3 regions of the Planococcus alkaliphilus genome follow, and region 3 is predicted to be linked to each of the others. Evidence: riboswitches for the same ligand, from Rfam matches in the RefSeq annotation. Region 3 holds a riboswitch; each other region holds the start of a gene.

Region 1 (4,182 bases), 1.4 Mb from region 3:
AATCGCCGCCCGTTGCTTTTGGCCGCCCGACAATTGTTCCGGATACTGGTTTTTATGTTCCAATAGTCCAACTTTTTCCAGCAATCCTTCTGCTTCACGCACCAATTCCTGCTTGTTCCGTTTTTGCACGACAAGCGGTGCTTCAATAATGTTGTCAATCACGGTTTTATGCGGAAATAAATGAAAATGCTGAAAGACCATACCAGAAAATTGGCGAACATCAACTTTTTGCTTTTTACTTGGTGTTTTCCCAGTGAATGAAACATGGACATCATTGATTTGAAGTGAACCGCCTGAAGGCGTTTCTAAGAGATTCAGGCATCTCAGTAAGGTTGTTTTGCCAGAACCGGATGGGCCAATGATGCTGACAACTTCGCCTTTTTTTATTTCCAATGAAATGGATTTCAGGACTTCTACCTGTTTGAATTGCTTGCTTAAATTTTCAACTTTGATCAATTTGGGAACCTCCTATCAGGCAGTGACATAGCGGTTTGCTTTTTTCTCTAAATAATCTTGAAGCAAGGTGACAAGGATGCAAATGGACCAGTAAATGAGTGCCACGAGAATATATAAGGTTAGGCTTTCATAAGTTTGCCCGACCACCACTTTGGCGCGGTAGAACATTTCAGAAACAGTGATGACCATCGCTAGCGAAGTTCCTTTGATGATATCCATGAAAGTGCTCGATAGCGGAGGCAAAGCAATACGAGTCGCCTGCGGCAGAATGATGCGCGTCATGGTTTGCCAATAGCTCATCCGAAGCGTCTCAGCAGCTTCCCATTGTCCTTTCGATACAGAAGAAATGGCAGAACGGATAATTTCGGCCGTATAGGCAGAAAAATGAATACTGATGCCGATAATGGCAGCAGTAAGCGGCTGCATTTCAATGCCGATCATGGGAAAGCCGAAATACAGGATAAACAGCATCACCAAAAGCGGAGTGCCCCGCATAAAGGAGATGAAAAGCCGGGCTGGGAGAGACAGTCCGATAAAGCGGTTCATTCGGGCAAGAGCTACAAATAAACCGAGGATCAAAGCAAATACTAGGCTGACCAGTGCAATCAAAATGGTTTGCCAAGCTCCTTCCAGAATAAAAGGAAGAGAATCAATTGCGATTTCTACATTAAAAAGATATTCCCATTTAAAGTCGGCCATTGGAAGACTCCTTTACTTAGTATCTAGAAAAGAGGAATCCGAGGATTCCTCAAAAAATTTTTATTCTTCTTCAAGCGGCTGTGTTACATCAGCACCAAGAAATTTAGTTGAAATTTCTTTCAATGTGCCATCAGCAAGAAGCTCCTCAATAGCACCGTCAAGTTTTTCTTTCAGCTCCGGGCTATCTTTCGGCATTACGATAGCACTGCTGCTGAATGAGAATCTAACATCTTCAGCCAGTTTCAATCCCGGTTTATCAAATTGTTCAAGTGAGCGCAACAAGACAAGATAGTCATTTAGCGTAGCATCGACGCGGCCGCTGACGATTTCTGGAAGCACCGTGTCAGAGCCTGTGTAGACAATCACTTCAGCCCCTTGTTCTTGAGCAAATTTTGAGTAATTGCTTGTCGCGGACCCCCCGACTTTTTTGCCTTTCAAATCTTCTACTGATTCAATGCCGGAGTTGTCACTTTCACGGACAATGGCTGAACCATATGAATGCTTGACTGGAATCGTGAAATCAAATATCTCTTTGCGTTCGTCGGTAATCGAAAAATCATTCGCGGCAATATCAATTTGGCCATTGCGAAGAGCTGGCAGCAATCCGTCAAATTCCATTTCTTTGAATTCAACTTCCAATCCAAGCTTTTCTCCTAAGGCACGAGCAAGTTCTACATCATATCCTGTTAATTCTTTTGTTTCTTCATCGTGATATGTAATCGGGTAGTAAAGCCCTTCTGTGCCGACAACGATTTTGCCTGCTTCTTCAATTCGATCCCAAGTGTTCTGTTCCTTGTTTTCTGTTGAAGCATTCACTTCATTTGAAGATTCATTGCTGCTGCATGCGGTTAGAAATAAACCGATTACTGTAATTGCGACGAGCCATAAAAGCTGTTTGGTCTTTTTCATGTCTTTGCACCTTCCTTTTCTATTGGTTTACTTGGTTTTAAGTTAATAGAATTGTCCAGATATGAGGGCAAACAAAAAGCCTCTTCTATAAGAAGAGGCAGGCATGCGAAATCACATTGATATTCTGCTCTTCTTATCTCTCAAGCTAATCAAAGCTTGTTGGATTTGGCACAGTGCTCTAAAGTGAGCCCGCTGCCGAGGTTTCGTAGGGCCAATCCCTCCACCTCTCATGATAAGAACAAATTGCTATTAAACTATGTTGACAACTGTATCATCATTATATTTTACCGTCAACACAAAATTCTGATAAATCTCATCTTATTTTTTATTAGAAGTTGTTAAACGTTCAACGATCCCCTGAATCCCCTAGCGGCATAATACGAATCCGCTCCGTTATGATACAGAAACACTTGCCCGTAGCGGAAATCACAGAAAAGGGCGCCGCCGCGATTTCTGATTTCAGCAGGAGTCTGCACCCAGCTCGATGTCTTCATATCGAATTTCCCTAACGACTGCAGCTTTCGGTATTGTTCTTCTGTCAGCAATTCAATGCCCATGTCCGCCGCCATGCCGACCGCGTTGTTTTCAGGCTTGTTTTTCTTGCGCGATTCCAATGCTTCCGGGTCATAGCAAATGCTTCTTCGGCCAGTCGGGCTTTCTGCGGAGCAATCGAAGAAAATGAATTCATCCGCTGCAGCATCATAATCCACAACATCCGGTTCGCCGCCAGTCCGTTCCATTTCATGGAGCGACCATAATTTGTCTTCATTCGCTTCCAGTTTGTCCTGGATTTTGGCCCATTCGAAATTTTCGTGGCGGGTGATGTTTTTCTCGAACCGCTCTTTTAACGTGTTGAGAAATGCTTCGCGTTGTTCGGGTGATAATTGCTTGCTCATGCTAATTCCTCCTTTAATGGATCTTGCTATTGTTGGTTTTAGTATATAAGAAAGCAGCAGGGTTTTGGAGAGGTGCATCTATTTTATTTTCAGTAGAGGATTGTCTGGAGCTTTTGCAGAATAAAAGAAGCAGGAAAGCAGATCGTTTTTCATTCAGTAAATTGAAGGAGGAGTGTATGTGAATATCTTGATCCTTGGAGGGACCCGTTTTTTGGGGAGATTTCTGACCGAGGCGGCTCTCAGCAGCGGCCATGAAGTGACCTTATTAAATAGAGGAAAAGCGAATCCGGATTTGTTTCCAGAAGTGGAAAAGTTGACCGGCGACCGGTACGGGGATTTACAAGCGTTGAGAGGGCGGAGATGGGACGCCGTTATTGACACATCCGGCTATCTTCCATGGTCCGTTCAGGAATCTGCGGAACTGCTGGCAAAATCCGTAGGACATTACACATTCATTTCAAGCGCATCGGTTTACATCGATTTAGAATCTCCGGGGATAAATGAAGAACACGCAGTCGGCCGGCTTTCAGCGGAAAAGCTGGGAGAATTGAAAACAAAAGAGGCGGAAGCTGCCATCAATGAACATTACGGTGAGTTGAAATTTTTGTGTGAGCAAGAAGTGGAACGTGCGTTTCCGGAAGGTGCCCTGAATATCCGGCCGGGACTTATCGTCGGGCCTCATGATTTTACGGACCGTTTTACGTACTGGGTTAACCGCGTAGCAAAAGGCGGTGAGGTGTTGGCGCCGGGGCGGCGAGACAAGGAAATCCAGTTTATCGACGTCCGGGATTTGGCAGAATGGATCCTCCGGCTGGTCGAAGAACAACGGACAGGCACATTTAATGCGACCGGCCCCGACTCCACACTGACGATGGAGAAATTCTTGGAGGAATGTAAGACCACCCTTAAGAGTGATGCGGATTTTGTTTGGGTGGATGAGCAATTCCTGTTGGGCCACAAAGTGGAAGGGTGGTCCGAATTGCCGCTGTGGATTCCAGACAGTATGTACATGAATGGCTTTCTTGGAGTGGATATCCAAAAAGCTTTACAGGCCGGATTAAGGTTCCGCCCGCTCACTGAGACCATTCGCGCCATCCGCGAATGGGAAATGACAAGGGAAACGGCTGAACGAAAAGCGGGGATGGATCCGGAAAAAGAGCAAGCCGTGCTGCAGGACTGGCAGCAGCGTGCGCTGTAATAGGAAAAAAACGAGTTTCCACGG
Region 2 (4,182 bases), 1.2 Mb from region 3:
TGCCGCATTTGATTCAGCTCGCAGAATCCGGCAATGAAGAAGCCATTGCGCTATTCAAAAAAAGCGGCGATTATTTAGGCGTCGGCATCAACAATATCGTCAATACGTTCAATCCGCAGCAAGTCGTAATCGGCAACCGGATGGCTTCCGCCAAAAATTGGCTGAGCGAATCGTTGAATGAACGCGTGGCCAACCAAGCGCTTTGGTTCCAGCAAAACGATTTGATCATCGGCTTTTCTGAACTTGATACGCTGCCAACGGCACTTGGCGTCGCTGCTTTTACCATTGAGAATTTCTTGAGTGTCCGCATGCAGCCGCAGCAAGCCATTTTTTCTTAAGCTGTTATAAACTTTCATCACACTTAGTTTACCATTCGTACTAAGTAGTGTATGATCGTTTATAGCAGCTGAAGATTTTTAATTTTCGATTTAATTGGATTAAGAATCTTTGCCTTTGCTGTTTGGGCACGTGTTTTTGAAAGCACTTACATCTCCTCTGCCAAGCAGCAGATCCACAAAATCATACATAAAGGGTGACGAAAAATGGCGATTATCCAAAATCCAATTTTAACGGGATTCAATCCGGATCCAAGCATTTGCCGTGTAGGAGAAGATTATTACATCGCGGTGTCCACTTTTGAATGGTTCCCAGGTGTCGGCATCTACCATTCCAAGGACTTGAAAAACTGGCGGTTGATCTCTCGTCCGCTCAACCGGTTGAGCCAATTGAACATGATGGGCAATCCGAACTCCGGCGGCGTCTGGGCACCGGCCCTTTCCTACAGCGACGGAAAGTTCTGGCTGATTTTCACAGATGTGAAAGTGACAGAAGGGCAATGGAAAGACTGCCATAACTACCTCGTCACTTGCGAAACGATTGATGGCGAATGGTCGGAACCGATTTATTTGAACAGTTCGGGATTTGACCCTTCCCTGTTCCACGATGAATCCGGCAAGAAATACTTGGTGAATATGTATTGGGATCACCGACATGGCCATCATAATTTTTACGGCATCGTGCTTCAGGAATACAGCGTTGAAGAACAGAAATTAGTCGGCAAATCCGAAATCATCTTCAAAGGAACCGATGTGGCATTAGTTGAAGCGCCGCATCTTTACAAAATCGGCGAATATTATTATTTATTGACCGCTGAAGGCGGCACGAAGTATGACCACCAAGCTACGATTGCCCGTTCAAAAGATTTGCACGGACCTTATGAAGTCCATCCGGAAAATCCGTTGATCACATCTTTCTTCTCGCCAAGAAATCCGCTGCAGAAATCGGGACATGCTTCCATTGTCCAAACGCATACGGACGAATGGTTCCTGGTGCATTTGACGGGGCGCCCGCTTTCCCGAAAAGGCCAAGCTTTGCTTGACCCGCGCGGCTACTGCCCGCTTGGACGCGAAACAGCCATCCAGCGAGTGGAATGGAAAAACGATTGGCCATATGTCGTCGGCGGAAATGCACCCTCACTTCAAATCGAAGGGCCAGCCATCGAAGAAGTGGTGTGGGATCGCGATTATCCGGAAAAAGACGATTTCGATTCGGAGACATTGAACCCGCATTTCCAGACGCTGCGTATCCCTTTAGGCGAAGAAATCGTTTCTTTGAAGGAAAATCCAGGCCACTTGCGCATTCATGGATGCGAGTCGTTGACATCTAAATTCACCCAAGCATTCGTCGCGAGACGCTGGCAGCATTTCCACTTTACTGCGGAAACGAAAGTTGCCTTCCAGCCAGATACATTCCAGCAGGCAGCGGGTCTTGTAAACTATTACAACACGGAAAACTGGACGGCTCTTCAAATTACCTGGCACGAAGAAAAAGGCCGCATCCTTGATTTGACTGTCTGCGATAATTTCGCCTACGACCAGCCGCTGCAAGGCGAAGAAATCGTCGTGCCTGATGAAGTCGAGTACGTCCACATGCGCGTCAATGTCGATGCGGACATTTATCAGTATTCCTATTCGTTCGATGGGGAGGACTGGCATTTGATTCCGATCCGCTTCGGTTCGCATAAACTTTCCGATGACTACATCCAAGGCGGCGGATTCTTCACCGGCGCATTTGTCGGCATGCAATGCCAAGATACGTCCGGCCAAAAGTTGGCGGCGGATTTCGATTATTTTATTTACAAAGAACGCGAAGAAACCCAATAAAAAGGGCGGCTCAGGATGGTCTGAGCTGCTCTTTTTCCAGTTATTTGGATATACTGTCCATTAGCTGCGAAATACTATCCGTTTTTAGCTAAATACTGTCCAATCTTCCCTTTTTACTGTCCAAACCCCTTTCCAATACTCAATCTACTACAAAATACCGCGCATCCGGATGGGCAAAGACAATCGCCGACACCGAAGCTTCCGGATCCATCATATATTCTTCCGTCAATTGGACGCCGATGTCTTCCGGTTTGATCAAGCCGAATAATTTCGCTTGATCTTCCAAGTTCGGACATGCCGGATAGCCGAATGAGACATTGTTGACGGCAAGAATCGTCAAAATACGCGGGAATTTCGCTTTGATCAGCTGGGCTCCTATTGCCCCGTCTGCCGTTAGAATCCTCGTTTTAATTCCTCTAATAATCCCGTTCTCTCTGCTCCTATATATAGAAAAAAAGCCCTCCATGAAAATGAAGGCTTTATGAGTTCACACTCGTTCCTTTTCATCTCTTAGGCAATCGATTACCTGCTGGATTTAGCACCTGACCTTGCGACTGGTTGCTGAAGCGTCATAGGGCCAGTCCCTCGACTTCTCTCGATAAGAATTCACGTTATTCAATTTTGGCTTTTTGTAAGGGTAACTGGTTCAGGATGGAAAATCAAGGCGTTTTGACAGAAATAAACGAACTTTCTGTTAAGAAAGACATTTACCGTTCTGGTTTCTCTCCGTTTCCCTTTTCACACATTTCCGCTATCATGGGAATCAATCAACGCTTTTAGGAGGAATTTCTGAATGTCTGAAAAATACCTGCTTGACGTCAACGATCCGCGCAATTATTTCGTGTTGCTCGAGAACCGCCTCTTTCCTTCGATTGCTAAAGATCCAAACGCCTTAGCGGAAGGCGCAGAACAGCACCTGGCGAAAAGTGCTGGCCCGCTTGCCATCTATGAACGCGTCGGCGTGCTTACTGCCGACATCGACTACACCATTCCATCGAGCTTTCATTCCGCAAGCGAAACCCAATACCAAAATTTCCTGTTCCGCTATACGGAAGACTCAGTGACGTTCATCGAACCTGAAAAAACGCTCTCCTACCCGACAACAGAAGCGCTTTTTGCAGCCGGCAACGACTTGTTGACTGAGAAAAAAGCACAGTCGCCTGCGGAAGATTTCATGGTGCTCAGCGCCAAACTGCTCGCAACCTATCCGTGGCAATAAAAGAAAGCTGGACGGCATTTTTGCTATCCAGCTTTTTTGATTGCAGCCGGAAAACCATTTTCGTTTACTCCCGACTTTTTGTGAAATATGCTCGACTTTCGTTCGAATACTCCCAACTCTCCAATTCCCATCCTCTAAATCAAAAAATCCGCCTCCAATGAAAGAAGCGGATCCATGCATTATTTTCTATATTTGATTGCCAATCCTTTTAGGAAATTGCGGGCATAGCGGTCGCCGCAGATGCTGTAATTCTTATGGCCATGCTTTCGCAAGATGCCGCTCATTTCGCTTTTCGACACGGTCACGCCGGCAAGTGCGAGCAATTCAAGCATGTCTTCACTCGTCAATTGCAAAGCGATCTTCACTTTCTTCAACAGCAAATTGTTTGCCGGCTCGTTGCTCATCGGCGGTGTGGCCGGCTGCCCCGGTTTCGGCTCTTGGCGTCCCCGCTTGAAGACAATCAAGCCGTTCAAGAAAGATTCCAGCATCCGGTTGTCGACACGGATATGGTCAACATTTTCAGAAGCATCCAAAACGCTGTCCATGTCATCGCCTTCGCTTTCCGGCGTCTTCGTCAACACTTTCAACACATCTTCTTTCGACAGCTCGATGCCGCCTTCCTTGAAAATCTTTATCATGTCATTATTTTTAATATCAAGTGCGTAGCGCAGCCTGATCAGAATATCATTATTGTCCATCGGGAAACCTCCATTTATTATGCATGATAGCTGTTCCATCATCTTTTTCGCTTTCTTTATCATAGCATATTTAAAAGGCCCGATTTGATGAAAACCTTTGTAT
Region 3 (4,182 bases):
AACCGCGCTCCCGTAAAATCGGCACCACCAACTCGATAAAATCTTCGAATGTTCCTGGGGTTATGGCATAGGCGATATTAAAGCCATCCACTCCAGCTTCTTCCACCCATTGCTCCAGAGTATCAGCCACTTGTTCGGCTGAACCGACTGTATAAGCGCTCATACCGCCGATTCCGACAAATTCCTTGATGTCCTCCACTGTCCATCTTTTCTCTGCATCAATTTTGGTGAAGTTTTCCAAAGCCGATTGGATGGAATCATTTTCGATGTATTCCAATTCCTGATCAGGCGCATAGCTCGACAAGTCAATTCCTGTCCATCCGCCGAATAAAGCAAGTGCCCCTTCGTGGCTGATGTGTTTTTTGTACTCTTCGTATTTTGCCCATGCCTCTTCTTCGGTCTTTCCGACAATTGGCGTCAGCATCGTCAAGATTTTCACTTCTTCACGAGAGCGCCCGGCAAGTTCTGCCTGCTTGCGCAATTTATCCACTGAACGTTTTGCCGCTTGAATGGTTGGCGCCCCAATAAAGACACATTCAGCATTCTGCCCTGCAAATTCCACCCCTTTTTTAGAAGCCCCTGCCTGATAGAGAACGGGAGTCCGCTGCGGTGAAGGTTCCGATAAATGAGCGCCCGGCACTTTGTAATAGTTGCCTTCGTGATTGATGTCATGGACTTTTTCAGGGTCTGCATAGATGCTGTTCGCTTTATCCAATACCACTGCATCCTCTTCCCAGCTTCCTTCCCAAAGCTTATAGCAGACTTCCAAATATTCTGCCGCGATATTATAGCGTTCATCGTGTTTTACTTGGTCCTCTAAACCGATATTGAGTGCCGCACTTTTCAAATAGGAAGTGACAATGTTCCATCCGACGCGCCCATTCGTCAAATGGTCCAATGTCGACATTCTGCGGGCAAATGTATAAGGATGTTCATGAGTCGTCGAAGCGGTAACGCCGAAGCCCAAATGTTTTGTCACTGCGGACATCAATGGCACCACTAAAGCAGGATCATTAACCGGAGATTGGGCGCCTTGCCGAACAGCCGCATCTCGTGAACCTTTGTACACATCGTAAGTTCCGAGTACATCCGCCAGGAAAATAGCATCAAAACCGCCGCGCTCCAAAAGCTTTGCCAACTCAATCCAATATTCGCTTGTCTTATAAGTATGAGACCGATCTTCTGGATGTGTCCATAAGCCTGGTGACTGATGGCCTGCACAGTTCATGTCAAAAGCATTCAAGTAGATCCTTTTCTCTGCCAATTGCTTCTCCTCCTTAAAAAATCTTATATTATGCGCTCGTCACCGGCTGCCTTTCGATAATCTCTAAGAAGTATTCCAGCTGCTTTTTCAGCCTCTGCTCAACTTCTGCTTCAATGATTGGCTGATGTGGATTCGTTTTATCAATTTGGCTGTCGACTAGGTAGATGCCTTTTAAACTCTGTCCTTTCAAGTTCGCAAGCAATGGTTTTAACGTATATTCAAGCGCCAATAAGTGAGCAGAACTTCCTCCCGTCATCAACGGCAAAACCGGAGTCGCTTGCAGAACATCTTGCGGCAAGAGATCGATCAATGCTTTCAATACACCTGAATAGGCTGCTTTGTAAACAGGCGATCCGACAATAACTCCCCGTGATTGGTGGAGTAATGTACTGATTTCAGCGATAGCCGGACTGCCGAAGCGCCCTTCGAACAAATCTTCCTGCGGAACGTCCCTCACGGAAATGTGGGCGACTGAAAATCCTTGTTTCTCTAATAATTCACCTAAATGTTTTAACACCAATTCAGATCTGGATTCCTTCGCAGGGCTTCCTGATAAAATCACAATTTCACTCATTTCATTCTCCCTTTCTGTTGAACCGTTTTTTTCAAAAATAAAAAATAGCCCCCTTTTCTCGATATCAAGAAAAGAAGGCTATTAAATCTAATAGGTTCTGTCCTTATCTCTCAAGAAAAAAATCTTCTTGCTGGAGTTAGCACCTTTCTGACAAAGTCAGAGGTTGCTGAAGCGTCAACGGGCCAGTCCCTCGGCTTCTCTGGATAAGTTTATTTAATTAATGCCTATCATAATGCTAGGAATTAAAAGTGTCAAGCATTAAATTTATTATTCTGACTTCTCGTTTTCATATAGAGCCAGATGCCAATTGCACCAAGGAGAACAACAATATAGCCGTACATTGAAATTTGATTGGCTGCCACAAAAGATTTAAAAGCGTCGTAATTCCCATTAAAATAATGGCCGATGCGAAGCATGGCAAAGCACCAAGGATAAATGCCGATGAAAGTCAGCGCTCCATACTTCCCAATTGGAGTCCTGCTCATGCCCGCCAGATAAGAAATGTAATTTCCGATGCCAAATGGACGTGAAATGGCAATGCTCCAAATGCCGTAGCGATGAAATAATATAGAAGCCTTCTTTAATCCTTTATCGAATTTTTTCTGAAAGAAGGTTTGAAGTTTATTGCCCAGGAAATAAGGAATTAAACTTGCGACACTATAGGCCACTGCCAAGCCGGCTGATAACAAGGCAGTGGCTGCAAGGCTATGATTCAACAATCCGCCGTAAGCAATCACAAGGGCCACTCCGGGAAACGGCATAGACGATCCTTCTAAAAACATCACACTGAATAAGCCCAGCATCCCTAAACTTTCAAGAAAAGCCAGTATCCCTTCAACCATACCGCTCACTCTCCAGTCGCTTAATTGCCCACTAAAATCTTTTCGATTTCCCGGTAAATCTCATCCGAGTTCTTCAGGTTCAAAGAACTTTTATAAGCTTTGACGCGTGTTCGAAATCGTTCAATGATTTCTTCATCCGCCAAGGTCTCATTTACAAAATCCATTAGCCGGCGCCCTTCAGGAACCGCAAACACCAGTTTTTCCTCCAGTAAATAAGCCAGATTGATTTCTTCCTGCCCTGGAAGAGCCGCTGGAATGAAAATCGGCAATTCTTTTCTTAGCGCTTCGCTGATAGTGACTCCTCCCGGTTTTGTCACAATAGCATCAGCTTCGTTGTACAACCTATTCATTATCTCCTTTGAAGAAATGTAAGGAATCGCATGGATGGCCGGATGGTTTAAACCGATGATTTTCTGCTGGAGTTTTTTGTTGGTTCCGCAAAGAACTTGAAAGCTCCATTTTTCGGCACTGATTTCTTCATCCAGTTGGTCCAAGACTTCGCTTAGTCCAGTGCTTCCTCCTGAAACTAAAACAGTTAATTGTTTTTTGGAACGATGATCTTTTTGATTGCTGAACTTTTCACTCACCGGTATGCCTGTTACAAAAACGCGGCTTTCGGGAATTCCATCGCTATGGCATAACGTTCCTTTAATCGCTTGGTTTGGTGCAAAATGATAATCGATGCACGCTCTTCCCCATACATCATTCACGAAAAAATCCGTATACACATTCAGGCAAGGGACTTTGCATTTCCCTTGTTTCTTCAGCTTATTGATGAACAGCGAAGGAAATCCATGCGTACAAATGATCAAGTCAGGTTTTTCCCTTTCTAAAATTTCGCTGACTTTTTTCATAAAAAGCCATTCATACGTTCTATGGCTCTTTTCTTTTGGCGATCTGTATGCAAATTGCCGATAAATCCATGCATAAGAGTTAGGCGCTCTCCGGATCCAATTCAAATACGCCTTAACTGTTGCCGATTCGATTTTTGCATTCCATTCACTCAACAAATCAATCTTTTTGCATTCAACTTCCGCTGAATGGCCTCCGATGAATTCACTCATCGCTTCTGCTACTTGATGATGGCCCGAAGGCATACTGTTCAGTAAGGGAAATATCAATACTTTCTTCATATCAAAGCGCCTCCATCCATAACTGACTTTCTTTTTTATCTATCTTTGGAGAACTTAAACGCGGATAGTCTGCTAATGGTCCGCTGTAAACCAGTTCCAAGGACTGGGAACAGAATATATCTCTTGGCATCGTTAAACGCGGAGGCTTCGCAGAAATTCTGATGCCTCCTTCCCTCAGCACTTCCGCTACAAATTGAGAACAGAAAAACGAATTTTCGCATCCAAGCCCGCGTTTTACCACCACTCCGAACAATCCCGTTAAATTATACTTATAACGGTCACGGTCCTGTTCCATAGCAGAAACGAAGTTTTTCATCGCTCCAAACCCCTCAGCATCAACCGAGCATTTGAATACCGCGCATTGCGCTC

What was found. A riboswitch is a leader RNA that binds a small molecule or an ion and turns the genes downstream of it on or off. The one in region 3 is predicted to bind S-adenosylmethionine.
Region 1: it holds a riboswitch for S-adenosylmethionine, as region 3 does, so the genes downstream of both, AC2EXB_RS04205 (transporter substrate-binding domain-containing protein) here and ssuE (NADPH-dependent FMN reductase) in region 3, are expected to answer to the same signal.
Region 2: it holds a riboswitch for S-adenosylmethionine, as region 3 does, so the genes downstream of both, AC2EXB_RS03310 (vitamin B12 dependent-methionine synthase activation domain-containing protein) here and ssuE (NADPH-dependent FMN reductase) in region 3, are expected to answer to the same signal.

The regions. Positions count from the first base shown of each region.
Region 1 covers NZ_CM168060.1:805,589-809,770, forward strand. Annotated here, with positions in the region: gene AC2EXB_RS04195 (amino acid ABC transporter ATP-binding protein) at 1-456, opposite strand, end outside; gene AC2EXB_RS04200 (amino acid ABC transporter permease) at 472-1,155, opposite strand; gene AC2EXB_RS04205 (transporter substrate-binding domain-containing protein) at 1,216-2,064, opposite strand; SAM riboswitch class I at 2,195-2,303, opposite strand; gene AC2EXB_RS04210 (DUF4256 domain-containing protein) at 2,403-2,960, opposite strand; gene AC2EXB_RS04215 (NAD-dependent epimerase/dehydratase family protein) at 3,139-4,158, shown strand.
Region 2 covers NZ_CM168060.1:609,814-613,995, reverse strand. Annotated here, with positions in the region: gene AC2EXB_RS03320 (ROK family protein) at 1-338, shown strand, start outside; gene AC2EXB_RS03315 (glycoside hydrolase family 43 protein) at 543-2,162, shown strand; partial or broken gene AC2EXB_RS03310 (vitamin B12 dependent-methionine synthase activation domain-containing protein) at 2,302-2,475, opposite strand; SAM riboswitch class I at 2,663-2,767, opposite strand; gene AC2EXB_RS03305 (hypothetical protein) at 2,956-3,381, shown strand; gene AC2EXB_RS03300 (YehS family protein) at 3,561-4,079, opposite strand.
Region 3 covers NZ_CM168060.1:3,105,871-3,110,052, forward strand. Annotated here, with positions in the region: gene AC2EXB_RS16175 (LLM class flavin-dependent oxidoreductase) at 1-1,264, opposite strand, end outside; gene ssuE (NADPH-dependent FMN reductase) at 1,293-1,838, opposite strand; SAM riboswitch class I at 1,939-2,048, opposite strand; gene AC2EXB_RS16185 (DedA family protein) at 2,090-2,680, opposite strand; gene AC2EXB_RS16190 (MGDG synthase family glycosyltransferase) at 2,701-3,813, opposite strand; gene AC2EXB_RS16195 (hypothetical protein) at 3,815-4,182, opposite strand, start outside.